DNA from 3 places in the Lysinibacillus sp. Ag94 genome. Region 3 is predicted to be linked to each of the others. Evidence: riboswitches for the same ligand, from Rfam matches in the RefSeq annotation. Region 3 holds a riboswitch; each other region holds the start of a gene.
The links. Region 3 has a riboswitch for lysine ahead of MY533_RS16175 (aspartate kinase). Riboswitches for the same ligand answer to the same signal wherever they lie in the genome.

Region 1 (6,668 bases), 1.4 Mb from region 3:
CCATACTCTTTACAAAGCATCTTAAACAGTTCTCGAAGCTCTTTAATGCCAACTGGATCTAGTCCATTAATCGGCTCATCTAAAATAAGTAATTCCGGCTTAGTAATAATTGCACGCGCAATACCCAACCGTTGTTTCATCCCAAGAGAAAAGTCTTTTACACGCTTATTCTCCGTATTTGTTAATTTTACTAAATCTAGAACATGCGCAATCTCTTTCTTGTCATAGTAGCCCATATATTCGCAATGTAATTCTAAGGTTTCCTTTGCTGTTAAATTTTCATAAAAAATCGGGTATTCAATAATCGTTCCCATCCTTTTCAGCACGTCGAATGAGCGGTCCATTAATTTTTCACCAAAGATTTCAATATCTCCACTCGTTGGCTTCGTAAGGTTTGTGAGCATTTTCATAACTGTCGTTTTTCCGGCACCGTTAGGACCTAAAAAACCGTATATCTCTCCCTTTTTCACATGCATAGTGACAGCAGAAACGACTTCTTTTCCTTCAAACACTTTCGTAAGCTGATTTGTTTTCACAATATATGTCATGTAGATCTCTCCCTTAAATTTAGCTATCCTTATTATAAAAAATGAAACTCTCTAATTTATTACTTGATTCTTACAAATTTCTTAAGCGCAGAAGAAAAGCTTGTAAAGCTATAAAATTGCCCTACAAGCATGACTGCTCAATATGTCATTCGTTTTAAAGAAACTGTAAAAATGGTCTTCTCATATGGGATACTAGAAAGTTGAATGGAACCCTCCATTAATTCTACAAGACGTTTTGTAATGGTTAAGCCAAGGCCACTCCCCTGGAAGGATTTATTTCTGGAATCCTCAAGTGTATACATTCTTTCAAAAACATTATCAATATGATATTCGTCGATCCCCTGCCCACGATCCCAGACATCAATAAAAATATTCGTATCATCATTTCTTACTGTGAGCCCAATGATGTTTCCTGCTGCCCCATAGGCAACCGCATTTGACAGTAAATTATTCAAAACCCTATCTAGCGCTTCTTCATTGCCGTGTGCATATGCGGATATCTTTGGTATCGCAATATCGATTTCTAGTCCCATAGATGTGATCATATCGTAAAATGATAAAATATTTTTGCGGCAAATTTCACTTACATTAATTTTCGTCATTGGATAATCTGTATCTCCTGCCTCCAATTTTGCCAGGTCAAAAAATGTATGAATTATTTTCAATACTTCCAATGTTTTCGAATGAACGCCTGTGAGCAAACGTTGCCGCTCCTCTTCATTAAGTGATTGCTTAAGCTTAAGCATTTCCGTATAACCTAATACAACTGTTAAGGGCGTTTTAAGATCATGGGAAATATTAGACAACATCTTTTTCATAGAGCTTTCCATTTTCCGATGTGTCGCCAATACTTTTTGGTTGTGGTCTAGCAACGCATTCATCGCAATTAATAGCTGCTGTAATTCATGATTAGCTGTAGACACTAAAATCTTCTCGCTCGATTGTTCGTTAATGATTGCTTGCAGTTTTTGATGCATGTATTGAATCATAGCGTTCTGTTGTTTTTTTGCTCTCACCTGAAAAATAATTATACCTACAAGTAACACAATCATCAGTAATAGTAATATCATCATCTGTTTATCCTTCGAATTTATAGCCGATTCCCCAAAGTGTTTTAATATATAGAGGATTGGATGGATCGTCTTCAATTTTTTCGCGTAATCTTCTTATATGTACATTAATAATATTTTCATCCCCATAATAAGCATCATTCCAAATCAATTGATAAATTTGCTGCTTTGTAAAAACTCGGTTACGATTTGTCACGAATAATTTTAAGATGCCAAATTCCTTTGATGTGAGCTTAATTTGCTGTCCATCCTTCTCAACTGAAAAATTAACAAGGTCAACCGATAAGTTGGCGATCTCGACAATATCTTTCTTCTCTTCTACTTGACTAGAGTATTTTGTAGCTCTACGAATTGCAGCTTTCACACGTGCCGAAAATTCCAGCATCGAAAATGGCTTCGCGATGTAATCATCTGCCCCTAATCCTAATCCTAACGCTTTATCAACATCACTATCCTTGGCTGACATAATGATAATTGGCAGTGATGCTCGCTCTCGTATAATCTTTAAAACTTCTAATCCATTAAGTTTCGGAATCATAATATCCAAGATCACTAAATCAAAAGAATTATTTAAACAATTCTGTACTGCTTCTTCTCCATTTTCTGCAGAGGTGACAAGGAATCCCTCCATCGTTAAATAGTTTTCCACCATTTCACGAATAGCATCGTCATCTTCTACTAGTAAAATATGCTGTTGCACTATCCTGCACCTCTTCCTAACATAAAGTAGTCTATATATGACTTGCCGTTTCTTTGTATCATCACCATAACAAGGGACTGATTTTCATACTGGCAGGCGCTTTCGTTAATGCCGCTTCACTTCCGCACTGATAACATTCGCTACGCTCCAAGGTCTCATCTGTGACGCTAATCCCAAAGGAGTCGTCCAGCTTCCACTCCAATTTAATGTCTTACCCAAAATTTGCTGATGTGTTATTTATCTATCAGTTTACCATATTAAGGTTACGCTTCAAAAGTGGGCGACGATTGGACAAACTAAAGTTCTCTTTTTATTCTCGAGTCGTTCACTTGGTGTATTTTGATTGTACGTCTAGAATTACAAATTTATTATTTAACTAAAAAAACTGCCCTGCAAGTCATTTTCTATGACTCACAGGACAGTTTTATTTTTTATTGTTCGACTTTTAAATCACAATGCTCTAATGGAAGCATTTTTGTTTTATGCTTAATTTTATAGCCAAACCATAACAGTAAGAACAGTGGAATACCGATATATGAGACAAGGACTCCGTACCAATCTATTGTTTCACCCATAAAGGCATTGTAGTTTTGTCCAATAACAACAATCATACAAACCGTAAAGGCAAATAGCGGGCCGAATGGGAATAGCCTTGCTTTATACGGCAATAATTTCGGATCTAAGCCTTGTACCTCGAATGCTCGACGGAAACGATAATGGCTAAATGCAATACCTAACCAGGCAATAAAGCCAGACATCCCTGAGGCATTTAGAAGCCATATATAGACTACACCATCACCAAAGAATGAAGCTAAAAATGCTAGGCAGCCTATAGCTAAAGTTGCCAGTAATGCGTAAATCGGGATACCTCGACGGCTTAGTTTAGTGAAAATTTTCGGTGCATGTCCATCTACCGCTAATTGCCAAAGCATACGTGACGATGCGTAAAGCCCTGAATTCCCTGCTGACAGCATTGCCGTTAAAATGATTGCATTCATCAATGATGCAGCAAAGGCAACTCCTAAACGATCGAACACCAGTGTAAATGGTGAAACAGCGATATCTTCTGATAATAAACGTGCGTCTGTAAAGGGAATCAGCATCCCAATTGCAGCAATCGCTAAAATATAGAATAAAAGAATTCGCCAGAAAACAGACTTAACGGCTTTCGGAATATTTTTACCAGGGTCATCCGTTTCACCTGCTGTTATTCCAAGTAACTCTGTCCCTTGGAACGAGAATCCCGCAGCCAAGAAAATACCAAATGTAGCAAGGAGACCTCCGTGGAATGGTCCATCACTAATGAAGAAATTCGTAAAGCCTACAGGAGCTTGTCCTCCTAAAATACCAAAAATCATTAAAAAACTGATGATAATAAAAATGATTACTGTGACAACCTTTATCATCGCAAACCAATATTCACTCTCACCATAGCTTTTTACCGATAATAGATTGAACGTTAAAACTACAGCAATAAATAAAACAGTCCAAAGTGCTGATGAGCTATCTGGGAACCAATATTTCATAATTAATGAGACGGCAGAAATTTCTGCTGCGATTGTAATTGCCCAGTTGTACCAATAGTTCCAACCAAGTGCAAAACCTAAAGCTGGATCTACAAATTTTGTAGCATACGTACTAAAAGAGCCTGATGATGGCATATAAGCTGCCATTTCTCCTAAGCTCGTCATTAAAAAATACACCATGATACCGATTAATGCATAAGCGAGTAGTGCACCGCCAGGGCCTGCTTGCGCAATGGCACCACCACTAGCTAAAAACAGCCCTGTACCGATTGTACCGCCTAATGAAATCATTGTAATATGACGGCTTTTTAATTCTTTTTTCAGCTTCGGTGCTTTATGACCGAGCTGATTGACTTTTATTTCACTCACGATATAGCTTCCTTCCTTTTTAAGAGGCAAAAAAATGCCATCACATGAACGTTGCTGTGATGGCTAAGTAAATCCTCTGTTCCTTCAAAATGATAGCTCAACACGTTGTTCAAACGTGACAGTTCTGTTCCTTTCGGAGACAGCCCCAGCATGAGGTTTTCAAGTCCCCTCACACTTCGGCAGTATTTCCTTTCAGCTAATTTCTCTAATGCTTGTCATTTCCATTAACATACTCTTAAATACCGCGACCTCTACCTCAATACAAACATGAGGCATTAAATATTAAATTTATGATGGGTATTAGTTTAACATACGACCTATGGCATTTCAATAACCTGATTAATATTCTATTTTTTGCGAATTTTCCACTATTTTTATTTGTGTGATAAAGTGGTATAGTGATTCAATCAGAATTGTTCTATCAAGGGGGGGATTTATTTGACTACTCATGAACATACCGATACTTATCCTAGCAGAAAAATTAATTGGAAAGGCACAACCTTATTACTCGTTATCGGCGTAATTTGTATTGCCTCGACATTACGGATGCCGCTAACAGTTGTTGGACCAATTATTTCCTTTATTCGCGAAGACCTCGGCATATCCAATATACTAGCAGGCTTTCTAACAACGATCCCATTGCTAGCATTTGCAATCATTTCACCATTCGCACCAGTTGTCGCACGTAAAGTTGGACTAGAATTAACATTATTGTTATCAACTGTTCTTTTAGGAGGAGGAATTGTACTACGCTCCGTTGGCACAACTAGTTTACTCGTATTTGGTACGATGCTAATTGGTATAGCCATTTCATTCGGTAATGTACTAATTCCAGGATTACTTAAATTAAAATTTCCCTATCACGTAGGTTTACTTATGGCATTTTTCACAATGTCGATGAATTTAACGGCTGGACTCGGTGCTGGCATTAGCTATCCTGTTGCCAATTCATCACTTGGTTGGCAAGGCGCACTGGCAATCTCACTTGTTCTTGTGGTGTTAACCATTGTAATTTGGATTCCACAGTTGCAATTTAATAAGCCTGAACCGACTGTTAAGACTACGAAAGAACGTACACCATTATGGAAATCACCTGTTACTTGGGCAGTAGCGGGAGCTATGGGATTTCAGTCATTATTATTCTATACAACTGCCGCTTGGATTCCTGAAATTTATATATCACAAGGATTAGCTGCAGATCGTGCGGGCTGGATGTTTTCCATCATGCAATTTTCACAAGTTCCAATGGCATTAGCTGTGCCTATTATCGCTAGTAAAATGACATCTCAACGTCCTCTCGTTTTAATGTTTACGCTATTTTACTTAATTGGCTTTATCGGAGTAGTCATGGAATGGACAAGCCTTGCTGTACTGTGGATGGTACTACTAGGATTAGCCGGAGGTGCATCATTTGCATTAGCGATGATGTTCTTTACATTACGTACCCGTACAGCTTTTGAGGCAGCCGATTTATCAGGATTTGCACAATCATTAGGATATTTATTAGCCGCAATCGGTCCAATCTTATTTGGTTATTTACATGATTTATTCGGTGGCTGGAATACCGCTGGTTGGTTATTTGTTGTCGTTGTATTGATACTCTTCATATGTTCATTTAAGGCTTCTAAAAATGAATATGTAAATTAAAAATGGCACCTCATGATCTATGCCTAGGTATAATCATGAGGTGCTTTGTACTTGCACAAAAGCCTGAGTTCCTCTATTACAGTCGATGTTTAGACAGTAAAGGAAGTTAAAGTGAGCTGCCTTTCTCTACTAATAAGGTGGTTTCTGATAAAAATAGTTCGGTGTATTATAAACATTAACATAAGGCTTATGAAAAATATGGGTCGTAGCTGGTGAAAGAGGTGGAATCAACCACGTCCAATTGCCTGTAACTTCACGATTCGCTGCTGCTTCTGTTTCCTCAAACAATTTAAATTGCTGTGCAGCTGTATGATGATCTACTATGCTGACACCGTCTTCTTTAAAGGAATGTAGAACGGCTATATTCAGCTCAACTAATGCACGATCACGCCATAAAGAAGCCTGTTTCGTTGTATCAAGGTTAAAAATTTCTGCTATAGCAGGCAGCATATTATAACGCTCATGATCTGCTAAATTACGTGCCCCTATTTCGGTACCCATATACCAACCATTGAATGGGGCCGCCTCAAAATCAATACCTGCCATTTGGAAGCGCATACTCGAAATAATCGGCACTGCATACCACTTTAATCCTAGCTTCGCTACTTGAGAGGATTCTGGATGACGAATTGGTACCTCTAGTACATACTCGTCAGGGATCGTAAACACTTGTGGCTCCCTTCCATCCACCTGTACAACAAGTGGAAGCACATCGAATGCTGTTCTCTTTCCCTGCCAGCCAAGTGACTCACATACTTTTGTAAACTCAACAGAATGCAGATCACCAATGATTCCAGATTCCGTTTCA
Region 2 (6,668 bases), 1.2 Mb from region 3:
TCGTTTTGCAGCTAGCTACCGTCAAAAATTCGGTAAAGATATTATCGTTGACCTTATCGGTTACCGTCGTCATGGTCACAATGAAACTGATGATCCAACTGTAACAAACCCTGAAACATATTTATTAGTTTCTAAACATGAGCCAGTTCGCGCTTTATACGGTGCTCAATTAGTAGCTGAGGGTGTAGTTTCTGCTGATGAGGTTGCAGCATTAGATAAAGCTATTTATGCAGAAATGCAAGCAGCTTATGATCATGTAAAAGAAATGGCCGATAAAGATGAACACAAGCATTTAGAAATGCCAGAAGAATTAAAAGTAGAATTCCCACAAATTGATACAGCAGTTGGTGTGGAACGTCTAGAAAAAATTAACGAAGAGCTTTTAGTGTTTGAAGATAACTTTGAACCACAGAAAAAACTTGGCAAAATTTTAGAAAAACGCCGTGATGCATTTGCTTCTGCAAAAATTGACTGGGGTCATGCAGAAACGCTAGCATATGCAACAATTATTCAAGATGGCACACCAGTACGTTTTACAGGTCAAGATGCACAACGTGGTACGTTCTCTCAACGTCACTTAGTATTACATGACAAAAACAACGGTAAGTTATTCACGCCACTTCACCATATTTCAGGTGCAAATGCATCATTTACAGTACACAACTCTCCACTAACAGAAGCAGGGGTAGTGGGCTTTGAATATGGGTACAATTTAGAAAATGGCAATGTACTATCAGTTTGGGAAGCTCAATTTGGTGACTTTGCAAACATGGCGCAAGTTATGTTCGATAACTTTATTTCAGGTGCACGTGCTAAATGGGGTCAAAAATCTGGTCTAGTTATTCTTTTACCGCATGGTTATGAAGGTCAAGGTCCAGAACACTCTTCAAGCCGTATGGAACGTTACTTACAAATGTCAGCTGAAAATAACTGGTTCGTAGCGAACTGTTCAAACGCAGGTAACTATTACCACTTATTACGTCGTCAAGCAGCATTATTAGGAACTGAAGGTGTTCGTCCACTTGTAGTTGTTTCACCTAAGTACTTACTTCGTCACCCATTAGCTGCAGCAAATGCTGAGCAATTAGCAAATGGTTCATTCCAAGAAGTAATTGAACAACCAGGCCTAGGTTCAAAAACTGAAGCTGTAGAACGCATTGTATTAGGTTCAGGTAAAGTAATGATCGATATTGCAGACCGTATTAAAGATGGTGAAGGCTTCGATCACTTACACATTGTTCGTGTAGAACAACTTTACCCATTCCCAAAAGAGCAAGTTGCTGGTATTATTGCTAAGTATCCAAATGTAAAAGAAGTTGTTTGGGTACAAGAAGAACCAAAAAACCAAGGTTCATGGAATTATGCATTAGAAACATTACATGAACTTTCAGAAGGTAAAAAGCTTCGTTATGTAGGACGTCCTGCAATGAGCTCTACTTCTGAAGGTGATGCAGATTCTCATAAAGCAGCTCAAGCCGCAGTTGTAGAAGAAGCAGTTGCTGAGCCTGTAAAGGTTAAATAATAATCACATATTAATTTTTGAGAGCCGGGCTACTTGCTAAGGCAGTAGCCCTTTTATGTGCACAATGCACGTTAATTAAAGGAGGAAATGAAAGTGGCTGAAATTAAAGTCCCTGAATTAGCAGAATCGATTACAGAAGGTAGTATCGCACAATGGGTAAAAAAAGTGGGCGATCGCGTTGAAAAAGGTGAATTCATCGTTGAACTTGAAACAGACAAAGTAAACGCTGAAATCATTTCTGAAGAAGCGGGAGTTTTAACTCAAATTTTAGCTGAAGAAGGCGATACTGTACTTGTTGGTCAAGTTATCGCAGTAGTAGAAGCTGGCGAAGGTGCAGCACCTGCTCCAGCGGCACCAGTTGCAGCAGCTCCAGCTCCAGCAGCGCCACAAGCGGCACCTGCTCCTGTTGTAGCAGCACCAGTTGTAGAAGAAACTACTGGTGAGCGTGTAATCGCATCTCCTGCAGCTCGTAAACTAGCGCGCGAAAAAGGTATTGACCTTGCTGCTGTATCTCCAGTAGATCCACAAGGCCGTGTACGTGTACAAGACGTAGCAGCTCATGGTACAGCTCCAGTAGCAGCACCACAAGCAGCTCCAGCAGCACCTAAAGCAGTTGCAGCTGTAGATGAATCACGTGTAACAATTGAAAAAATGAGCCGTCGTCGCCAAACAATTGCAAAACGCTTACTTGAAGTAAAACAATCTACAGCAATGTTAACTACATTCAACGAAGTAGATATGACAAACGTTATGGCTTTACGCTCTCGTAAAAAAGACCAATTCTTTGAGTCAACTGGCTCTAAACTTGGTTTCATGTCATTCTTCACAAAAGCTGTAGTTGCAGCACTTAAAAAATACCCATATGTTAACGCACAAATCGTTGGTGATGAAATTCACTTAAACAACTTCTTTGATATCGGTGTAGCTGTATCAACAGAAGAAGGTTTAGTAGTACCAGTTGTACGTGACGCTGACCGCAAAAACTTTGCTGAAATTGAAGATTCAATTGCAGACCTAGCGAAAAAAGCACGCGATAAAAAATTAGGTTTAGCAGATCTTCAAGGTGGCTCATTCACTATTACAAATGGTGGCGTATTCGGTTCATTAATGTCTACACCTATCATGAATGGTACACAAGCTGGTATCCTTGGTATGCATACTATCAAAAAACGTCCAGTTGAAGTGAATGGTGAAGTAGAAATTCGCCCAATGATGTACTTAGCCCTTTCTTATGACCACCGTATTATCGATGGTAAAGATTCTGTAGGCTTCCTTAAAACTGTTAAAGAACTACTTGAAAACCCAGAAGATTTATTATTAAATTCTTAATTCCTGAGTTTGTTAAACCCTGCGAACATTGTTTCGCAGGGTTTTTTTCTTTTTATGAAACATATAAAGAATTACTGGATAGAGGAGCTAGAGCAACGGATAGGAATTGAAGTGACGGAAAGAAAAGCTAGAGCGACGGATGAAAGAGCCGGAACGACGGATAAAGCAGTCGAAGCGACGGATACAAAAGCCAGAGCTACGGATAGGAATTGAAGCGACGGATGAAAGAGGCGAGAGGACGGATAAAGCAGCCGAAGTGGCGACCAATCATTTTCAACTTTGCAAAAGTGTATATAAGGCTTTAAAATAAAAAAACTAATATTGTAATTAGTCAGAAAAGTAATGAAATTATCTTGACGAATTAGTTTGTTTTATAGTAGTATCTTATTATCAATTAAATATACAAACCTCACATTTATCCTATTGTGAGGTAGAGGCGCGGTATTTATTAGTTCATTGTTGAGTATAAGCAAGCGAAGACGCAATGGAGAAGGAACTATCGCCGAAGTGTAAAAGGAGCTCGTACTTTTATGCTGGGTCTGCAGTGAATAAGTGCAGGACTGTCCTAGTGAATTATTTTCCAGGTTTACTAGGTTGTGCTATCTCGAATGATGGAATTATAGTGAGGATTTGGGCAACTGTTAAAAAAAGTAAGACCTAAGTTCAGTACTTAGGTCTTTTTTGGTACAGTTGTCTTATTTTTTTATAGAAAAGGGGAATGTTTCATGAAAAGAAGATTATTGGTATTAATGTTGACCTTAATGACTGCAATTTTACTAGCTGCTTGTGGTGCTAGTGATAAGAAGGAGAAGACATCGTCTAGTAATGGCAGTGCAAGTACTGAAACGGAAGAAGGTGGCGGCCAATTCCGTATTGGCATGGAGGCTGGCTATGCTCCGTTTAACTGGACGCAGCAAGGTGATGCAAATGGCGCAGTAAAAATTGCCGATAATGCAGAATATGCAGGCGGTTATGACGTGCAAATGGCGAAAAAAATAGCTGAAGGCTTAGGAAAAGAATTAGTTATCGTAAAATTGGAATGGGATGGCTTAGTACCGGCTCTACAATCAAATAAAATCGATGCAATCATTGCGGGTATGTCACCAACTGAAAAACGTAAGCAAACTATCGATTTCACAGAAAACTACTATACATCTGATTTTGTTATGGTCATTAAAAAAGGTAGTAAATATGAAAAAGCAACATCTATCCAAGATTTCTCTGGAGCGAAAATCACATCACAATTAAATACATCTAACTACACTGTTATTGATCAAATCAAAGATGTAAAAAAACAAACAGCAATGGATAGCTTCCCAGCAATGCGTGTAGCATTAGAAGCTGGAAAAATTGACGGTTATGTAGCAGAACGTCCAGAAGGTATTTCCGCTGCTGCTGCAAACGATAAATTCACGTATGTAAAGTTTGAAAAAGGTTTCGATACAGATGTTTCTAATACATCTATTGCAGTTGGTGTACGTAAAGGTGATGCAGATCTTGAAAAAATCAATGAAATCTTAAAGGGTATTTCAGAAGATGATCGCCAAAAAATTATGGAAGAAGCAATTGACCAACAACCAGCAGCACAATAACATGATTGCACGGGCTAGTTGCTAGTCCGTGCAATATCATTACATTAAATTGAAGAATAATAATGTCTTAGCTAAAAGTTTCATAAGATAAAAGAAACGAAAGGCCCAATGAAAATGGTAGATAGCTAAGACGTTTGTAACGAAAAAGCAACACGACGTTGTTAGGAGGTACATCATGAGTCTAGAATGGATTATTTCTATTGTTGAGAACAACTGGCAAATGTTTTTACGAGGTGCGTATTATACATTACTTATTTCAATTAGTAGTACAATTATTGGTGCACTTATCGGATTTTTCATCGGAATTATGCATACCATCAAAGTTCGTAAAAAGGGTGTAAAATTTTATAGCTTAAAACTCATTAATTTTATACTAACGTGCTATGTCGAATTCTTCCGTGGTACACCAATGATTGTACAAGCAATGGTTGTATTTTTCGGATTAGATATAGCATTTGGCATTGATATGCACTTTATTACGGCAGGTATTTTAGTTGTGTCATTAAATACAGGCGCTTATATGGCAGAAATCGTGCGTGGTGGTATTGTTTCAATTGATCAAGGGCAGTACGAGGCTGCATCGGCAATTGGTATGAATCATGTTCAAATTATGCTACATGTTGTATTACCACAAGTTGCCCGAAATATATTGCCTGCAACAGGTAACCAATTAATTATGAACATTAAAGATACTGCAGTTTTAAACGTTATTGGGGTAACGGAATTATTTTTCCAAACAAAGTCGATTGCAGGTAATAACTTCCGCTATTTTGAATCCTTCTTTATAGCGAGTGTTCTTTATTTAATCATGACATTCACAGCATCAAGAATATTACTGTATATTGAAAAACGTCTAGATGGACCAGATGCATACAGAAAAGAACAGAAAGAAGCGATATAGGGGGACGAACAGATGACAGTTATTAAAATAGAGCATTTAAGTAAATCATTTGGACGTAACCAAGTGTTAAAGGATGTTAATTTCCAAGTAGAAAAGGGTGAGGTTGTCTGCTTAATCGGTTCTTCCGGTTCTGGTAAATCAACACTACTACGCTGCATTAATTTACTGGAAACACCAAGTGGCGGTCAAATTATTTATAAAGGTGAAAATATTTTAGACGAAAAGCATAATATCCAAGAATACCGTACACATTTAGGTATGGTATTCCAGCAATTTAACTTATTTAACAACCATAATGTGCTTCAAAATTGTACAGTTGGTCAAATGAAAGTATTAAAGCGTTCAAAGGTAGAAGCAGAGGAAATTGCTTTAAAATATTTGCAAATTGTTGGTATGGATCAATACGTAAACGCGAAGCCAAGACAACTATCTGGTGGTCAAAAACAGCGTGTAGCGATTGCACGAGCATTGTCAATGAGCCCGGATGTAATGTTGTTTGATGAACCGACATCAGCACTGGATCCGGAGATGGTCGGTGAAGTGTTGAAGGTAATGCGTCAACTAGCGGATGCTGGGAATACAATGTTAATTGTTACACATGAAATGGAATTTGCCAAAGAAGTAGCAGATCGCGTCGTATTTATGGATAAAGGTGTAATTGTAGAGGAAGGACCCCCATCACAGGTATTAATAAGCCCTCAACATGAACGGACAAAAGAGTTTTTAAAACGAACATTAAAATAACGATCGTTTCCAATAACAAAAAAAGTGAGTCCAATGTATGAGGGCACTGAAAAAGTCTATATCTTCTCACATCGCGAGGTATTAAACGAGTAAATCGTTGAATACCTCGCTTTTTTCATTTGGCACTGTGACTCTACTGTTGTTTTCCGAAGCATTCCGCTCGCTTTCCGCGGGCGAGCGCCGAGCCTCCTCCTACGCTTCGCTTCGTGCGGGGTCTCGTCTGTCTCGCTTTCCCGCAGGAGTCGAGCGATGCTTCTCCAAACAACGCAATGTATCACACTATTATTTTAGTCACGCTTTCCTTTATAATAAAAGAACTAATGTGCAGGTGGTGCCCCCGATGATTTCAAATCAAGAAACCCTTCATTTAAGTCCATATATGGCGATCTACGATATTGTTGTGCCAAAAAATAATATACTGAAAAGGCAAATATCGAATATACTAAAGAAGAGAAAATCGCACTTGTGGCCAAGTTGAATCCTATTCTTACACAAGGACTACGAAAAGTAATAAAGATGCTGGAATGTTTGTTTGAAAGGCCGGCCATCTCGCGATAAGAAAAGCACGTACGGGTAAAAA
Region 3 (6,668 bases):
TCCGCCTGTTGCTGTAAAGTTAATGAACAGGTGCATCGTTAAAAACAGACCTACTGGAATGATACCAAGTAGAGAATGTAAGCGACGCCATAAAAACTCTCGATCTTTCGACAAGACTGTTACCCCCCTTAGTACTTAAAATAGCACAACTAAAGAAGTCATCATTTTGTAACTGATACTTCATTGACTGTGTATTTCATCATGGTACAATATTATGACATGTTTATTGTACTCTCAAGAGCTACGAGCGTCAAGGCAACTTAAAGTTTTTCACACTCCTTATTAAAGAAGTAATCTAGTACATGATGCATCGTTTTTTCTCGAAAAATCTATCTTTACTTTATCAGTGTCAAATTTTAAGAAAATTCTAAGAAAGAAGGCTTTCAATGTTAAACACTTCATCTCCTACAATCTCAGCTTTTGGGTATGAGATAATTCGCGATTATATTTTATCTTCCATTCTTGGTAAACACGAAGGTGATGTCCTTTACTGGGCAGGAAAAGATCTAGCTCGGAAGTTCCCATGTACAAGTCAAGATGAACTTATCGCATTTTTCGCAGATGCCTGTTGGGGTAATTTAGAGCTTATCAAAGAGTCGAAGGATGGACGCATATTCCAGTTGACAAATGATCCAGAACTGTTACAAATCGGTCTTCGTAGCTTTAGACTTGAAGCAGGATTTATAGCTGAGCAAATCCAGCAAGCAAAAGGTTATTTAACAGAATGCTATGATGAAAAACGTGAAAAGCAACAAAATGTTACGTTCACTGTAAAATGGGACGTGAAAGAAAGAATCATGAACACCGTTCCGACTGAATAAAACGAAAAGGATTGTCATCCCTAATTTATGGATGGCAATCCTTTTTATATATAATATAGAAGTTATTCACTGCAGAGACTGAGCAACTCCTTGGATTATCGTTATAGACGCGACAGCAAAGCAGCTTATCGGACGCTCCTAGGAATGTGCACTGTCGGAACAGAAATCAACCTCTCGTTAAACTTTATTTATAATTGAGCATGTCTTTTTTTTAAAAGTACATCTATGAACGAAATAAATGCCTCCAAAATATTAAGTGAGTGTTGAATCATTTCTTCTATGTTATGAATTGACAGTTCATTCACTAACTTTTGGGCGGCCATATGGACTAATTTATGTGGTTGTTCAATATAACGATATTCTGGTAAGTTTTGATATTCCTCAAAATGTCCGTAATACCATTTTCCAAACATACATTGATGATGCGTTTTTATCGTTTCTTTTTGACCAGCCTTGTGAATAGCATTTCTTAAAAAGCTAGCATGATCCATTAACCTTGCTGCTAATTGGCTAACTACCGTTTGCTCTGATGGCTTTCTGATTGTCGGTGCAATAGCTTTTAACATTTCAGATACTTGATTTTGTATTAGATCCGAGAAGTCACTAGTACGTGATAATTCCGTCGTTGTTTCCGCTAAACGACCTACAGCTATTACATTTTCTTCTGATGCAGCTGTTATTTGATGAATACCATGTGCTGCTTCTTCAATATTTCTACTTGTTACAGTCAGATTAGCAATATTGTCCTTCATAATCCTTAAAAAGTCAGTTAAATAATGTTCGACTTGATTAATATTTGTTATTGTATTATGTAATTTCTTATCAATGACTGATCGAATCTTTGTCATTTCTTGCAATGAACCTTTCGAACTGTTGGCTAATTTCCCTACCTCCATCGCGACAACATTAAAGCCTTTTCCATGCTCACCAGCACGTGCAGCTTCAATAGACGCATTTAAAGATAGTAATTGTGTTTGGTCGGCAATCCCGGTTACACCAGTACTAATATCATCCATTTTGGTCATTTCATTCTTCAGTTGCTCTGTTGAATGAGCTCCTTTGGCCAACAACTCCTGAACCATTTCACCTTTTGCAATGGATGATTCCATTTCCTCTACAAGTAGTAATGAATGTTGTTTTATTTCTTGAATGTTTGCATTAACATTTTGCTCAACCGCAAGCATCTCCTCTGTATTTGACGACATTTCTTCACTCATTGCTGAAATATCCCCTACACTCGTAGAGACATTTTGAACCTTTAAAGCCGTTTGAAAATTAATTAACTCCATATGCGCTAGTACAAAATCTAAAACCGCATTTTTCACATCAATGCTTTCCTGCTCAAGTTCCAATTCCAGAATTCGCTTTTTTAATATTTGTATTTCTAAATCGTTGTGCATCTCAACACTTTCATCCATTGGCTTTTGAAATAAACCGAATAACCCCATACAAACTTCCACCTTCCCCTTGGTAAAACATGTCACATTTTATTATATAACAATAGAATTGGATAAAATATTAAATTGATGTGAACAAAAAAAGATGTGCATTTTACTGGAGGGCACTGAAAAACTTACGTTTTCATAAAAGCGAACCTTTCTCAGATAAAAATAAGGCATTTCTTGTTCAATTTTGAACAGGAAGTGCCTTATTTCTGTCTCTATTCCTTATTTATTTTCGTTTAATAGCTTTAATATCCGTTTTAAATTGACAGCGAATATCGTTGTAGCACCTTGAATTTCCATGCCAAATAGACCCGCAGTCGCTATTCTTCGCTTCTACTTTGTAGCGATTTGCGGCTAATTGCTTAAATGCTTCCGTATTTTGAAATGCCTCTTGTTCGGCATGTGTATCCGACTTCATTGTGACAGAATATGTTTTACTTTTTACGCCTTCTTTATAACAGCCATCTCTCATTGGACATACTTTGCATTTTTCAATGTCAAAATAAAATGTCTGACTTTGACTCATACTCGTTCCTTTTTTACCCGTACGTGCTTTTCTTGTCGCGAGATGACCGGCCTTACAAACAAACATTACAGCGTCTTTATTAAACTCAAACTTGTCTTCTTCTTTTCGTGGTCCTTGTGTAAGAATAGGATTCAACTTTGCCACAAGCACGCGATATGTGTCTTATACCCGAAGAAAAAAGATGTACTTAAACATACGAATTGGAGGAATGGCATTACGTCCATTGTCTAAACAATATTTTGTTTTTAACTCTTCTAAAATGAATGAAAAATCAACAAGTTCATTGATTTGATGAAGTATATTATCTTTTGGCACAACAATATCGTAGATCGCCATATATGGACTTAAATGAAGGGTTTCTTGATTTGAAATCATCGGGGGCACCACCTGCACATTTTTATTATAAAGGAAAGCGTGACTAAAATAATAGTGTGATACATTGCGTTGTTTGGAGAAGCATCGCTCGACTCCTGCGGGAAAGCGACACAGACGAGACCCCGCACGAAGCGAAGCGTAAGAGGAGGCTCGGCGCTCGCCCGCGGAAAGCGAGCGGAATGCTTCGGAAAACAACTGCCAAATGAAAAAAGCGAGGTATTCAACGATTTACTCGTTAAATACCTCGCGATGTGAGAAGATATAGACTTTTTCAGTGCCCTCATTTTACTGGCACATCTTTTTCAACATTATATGTAAAGCGCTTGTTCTACAATCTCTATCCGTCGCTTTGGCTGCTCTATCCACGCCGCTTAAAAGTGACTAGCTCCCCTGAGAGATTTCTGTACCTGTCGCTACGCTTTCGGTACAAAAGACACTTCCTGAAATAAATTAAATTCATCATGTAATGCATTTGCTGCACGAATCATTTCGTCCTGAGGTACAACAACAGACACTTTTATTTCAGAAGTACTTACCATTTTTACAGGGATATTTTCACGACGTAGACGATCAAACATCCTTGCAGCCACCCCTGGGTTAGATGCCATCCCCGAGCCAATAATAGAAACCTTTGCTAAGCCAATTTCAAAATCAGCAAAACTAAACCCTAGTGATAATTTACTATCTTCTAGAACACGTAATGCTTCAGCGAACTCCTCTTTTAAAATAGTAAAAGATACCATCGGCTTTAAACCATCAATTATTGCTTGTACGATTATATCGACGTTTATGCGATTTTCTGCAAGTATTGTGAACATATTTGCTAACGAAGCATTAGAATAAGCATCATAACCAACTGTTAAGCGAATAACGTCTGACTCGTAGGCAACACCTCGTACAATTAAATTTTTTTCCATTTCAACTTCCTCCTTCAATACAGTACCTACAGTATCTATTTCTCCCGAGCGAATGATAACTGGGATTTGAAATTTCTTTGCTAACTCTACAGCTCGCGGGTGTAAAACTTGTGACCCTAAGTTTGATAGCTCTAGCATTTCATCATAGGAAATTTCTTTTAGTTTTTGTGCCCCAGCAACATGATTTGGATCAGCTGTATAGATGCCGTCCACATTCGTGTAAATATCTACCCGCTCCGCCTTCAATTTTGCTGCAATTGCTACAGCCGACGTTTCCGCACCACCTTTACCTAACGTCGTAATATTCCGTGAATTATCGATACCTTGTTCCCCAGCAACGATAACGATTTTCCCCTGTGCAAAATGCTCTTCAATTCGACTAACATTCATTTCCTCAATACGGGCATTGCTATACATAGCATCGGTTTCAATGCCTGCCTGCCAGCCCGTTAATGACACGGCATCATATCCTTTCTCCTGTATAGCAATTGCCACTAATGTACTTGTAAGTTGTGAGCTTGTTGAAAATAGTGCGTCTAGTTCACGCTTAGATGCATGGTCTGACAAATCACGAGCCATCTTTGCTAATTCTTTAGCCATTCCCCTCATAGCTGAAGTGACAACGACAACATCAAAACCTCTTTCCCTTTCTGCAATCACCTTTTTCGCAACATTTTGAATGCACTCTGTTGATGCGAATGCAGCACCACCAAATTTCATCACAACTCTCGCCATTTTTATCATTCTCCTTCGTATTCAATCATTTCGCTGATTAAAAGCAGCGATACTTTTGCAATTTTAATAACATGACAAAAGCAAACGCCTAACAGCCTTGAAAAAATGTTGTTTCGAGAAAATCTAAAAAGGCAGCTTCTCACATAACGTGAAAGCTGCCTATAACATGTACAATAAAGTAACTTGCGCATGTGTGATAGCCCTCCGAAACGTTTAGAATCGACAGTCTTACATCTCTTAAATGTAAAACCAGCGCAGCATCGGAAACAACGATGCTCCACTTCGGCAAGTTCCCCTTTCATACATTTTCACCGGACTTGTTCGTCCTCGAATGTACTACTCTTGAACCTTGCACCTCTATCATCACTAAATAGTGATCGTATTTAATTTGAACCTTAGTGAAGAAATTCCCATTTTAATAAATAGAAACTACTAAAAAACATTGCTATATTAAAAAGCTATGTTATATACAACCTTAGCATACGCCTAATCCTTTGACAATGGATCTTATTGAATATCAATTTTGCCTTGGCGTAATTAAGTTCGGAGGCTTTTGGCCAATAGCTATTTTTTGCACGAAAGCGCAGCGGCAGCGCAACAGCAAGATGTTGGTCACTCAGTCGTTGCCACAGTACGTGGAGTTTTTAGACTGTAGATGTTTATACACCCATTGAAAAGGAATTCTATCTACATTCATCCCACCACCTTTAGAGGTGAGAGTCTTCTACTGGATGAAAATAATCATAAATATTGCTAGCCAGATTAGCAGGCATCCCTGCTTCCTGTAAGGCTTGCACATTTGCCTCGCGAATCTTTTTGACAGAGCCAAAATGCTTGAGTAATTGTTGTTTTCGCTTCGGACCAATGCCCTCTATATTATCGAGGACAGATTGTATTGCATGTTTCTCATGCTGTTGTCGTAAGAAGGTAATAGCAAAACGGTGTACTTCGTCCTGGATTCGCTGTAGTAAGTAGAATCCATCGCTTGTTCGCTTTAACGCAATTACTTCAGCTGGATCACCAAATAGAAGCTGTGACGTATTATGCTTTTCATCTTTTGCTAATCCGGCAATTGGAATAACAAGGCCGAGTTCATCCTCTAATACTTCTCGCGCGACTTCCATTTGCCCCTTGCCGCCATCTATTAGTACTAAATCCGGTAAAGGTAGACCCTCTTTTAATACGCGTGTGTATCGACGGCGAATTACTTCTTGCATCGCCCCGTAATCATCATGCTTGGCTGCTGTCCGTGTTTTGTATTTTCGATACTCCTTCTTTGCAGGTTTTCCATCGATAAAGACAACCATTGCAGATACAGCATCTGTCCCATGCATATGACTATTATCGAAAGCCTCAATCCGTAAAGGTGCAGAAATGCCCATAGCTTCACCGAGCGCCTCACATGCTCCTATTGTGCGTTCTTCTTGACGTTCAATAAGCTGGAACTTCGCCGCTACCGCAATTTCAGCATTTTTTGTCGCTAACTCAACTAGCTCTTTTTTTTGCCCTCGTTTTGGTGTTAGTACCTTAACTTCTAGTAATTCCGTTAAAATTTCTGCATCAATGGTTTGTGGGATAAAAATCTCCTTAGGTTTAATGTGCTCTAGCTTGTCGTAAAATCGTCCAACGAATGTCAAAAATTCCTCTTCTGCCTCTTGATAGATCGGGAAAATCGAGACATCTCGCTCAATGAGCTTCCCTTGACGAACAAAGAAAACTTGAACACACATCCAGCCCTTCTCGACGGCATAGCCAAATACATCGCGATTCGTTGTATCACTCGATACGATTTTTTGCTTTTGCATGACTGTATCAATATGTGCAATTTGATCACGAAATTCCTTTGCAC

Region 1: it holds a riboswitch for lysine, as region 3 does, so the genes downstream of both, MY533_RS01005 (amino acid permease) here and MY533_RS16175 (aspartate kinase) in region 3, are expected to answer to the same signal.
Region 2: it holds a riboswitch for lysine, as region 3 does, so the genes downstream of both, MY533_RS10455 (transporter substrate-binding domain-containing protein) here and MY533_RS16175 (aspartate kinase) in region 3, are expected to answer to the same signal.

The regions. Positions count from the first base shown of each region.
Region 1 is NZ_CP096780.1:202,514-209,181, reverse strand. It holds gene MY533_RS01020 (ABC transporter ATP-binding protein) at 1-548, opposite strand, end outside; gene MY533_RS01015 (sensor histidine kinase) at 686-1,621, opposite strand; gene MY533_RS01010 (response regulator transcription factor) at 1,626-2,318, opposite strand; gene MY533_RS01005 (amino acid permease) at 2,750-4,213, opposite strand; lysine riboswitch at 4,299-4,475, opposite strand; gene MY533_RS01000 (CynX/NimT family MFS transporter) at 4,652-5,860, shown strand; gene MY533_RS00995 (nitric oxide synthase oxygenase) at 5,990-6,668, opposite strand, start outside.
Region 2 is NZ_CP096780.1:2,258,997-2,265,664, forward strand. It holds gene MY533_RS10440 (2-oxoglutarate dehydrogenase E1 component) at 1-1,522, shown strand, start outside; gene odhB (2-oxoglutarate dehydrogenase complex dihydrolipoyllysine-residue succinyltransferase) at 1,616-2,851, shown strand; gene MY533_RS10450 (hypothetical protein) at 2,906-3,064, shown strand; lysine riboswitch at 3,275-3,461, shown strand; gene MY533_RS10455 (transporter substrate-binding domain-containing protein) at 3,577-4,443, shown strand; gene MY533_RS10460 (amino acid ABC transporter permease) at 4,619-5,344, shown strand; gene MY533_RS10465 (amino acid ABC transporter ATP-binding protein) at 5,357-6,088, shown strand; partial or broken gene MY533_RS10470 (transposase) at 6,503-6,668, shown strand, end outside.
Region 3 is NZ_CP096780.1:3,482,412-3,489,079, forward strand. It holds gene MY533_RS16150 (succinate dehydrogenase cytochrome b558 subunit) at 1-114, opposite strand, end outside; gene MY533_RS16155 (YslB family protein) at 387-821, shown strand; gene MY533_RS22245 (methyl-accepting chemotaxis protein) at 1,010-2,269, opposite strand; partial or broken gene MY533_RS16170 (transposase) at 2,489-2,939, opposite strand; gene MY533_RS22380 (transposase) at 2,955-3,167, opposite strand; gene MY533_RS16175 (aspartate kinase) at 3,581-4,819, opposite strand; lysine riboswitch at 5,009-5,187, opposite strand; gene uvrC (excinuclease ABC subunit UvrC) at 5,527-6,668, opposite strand, start outside.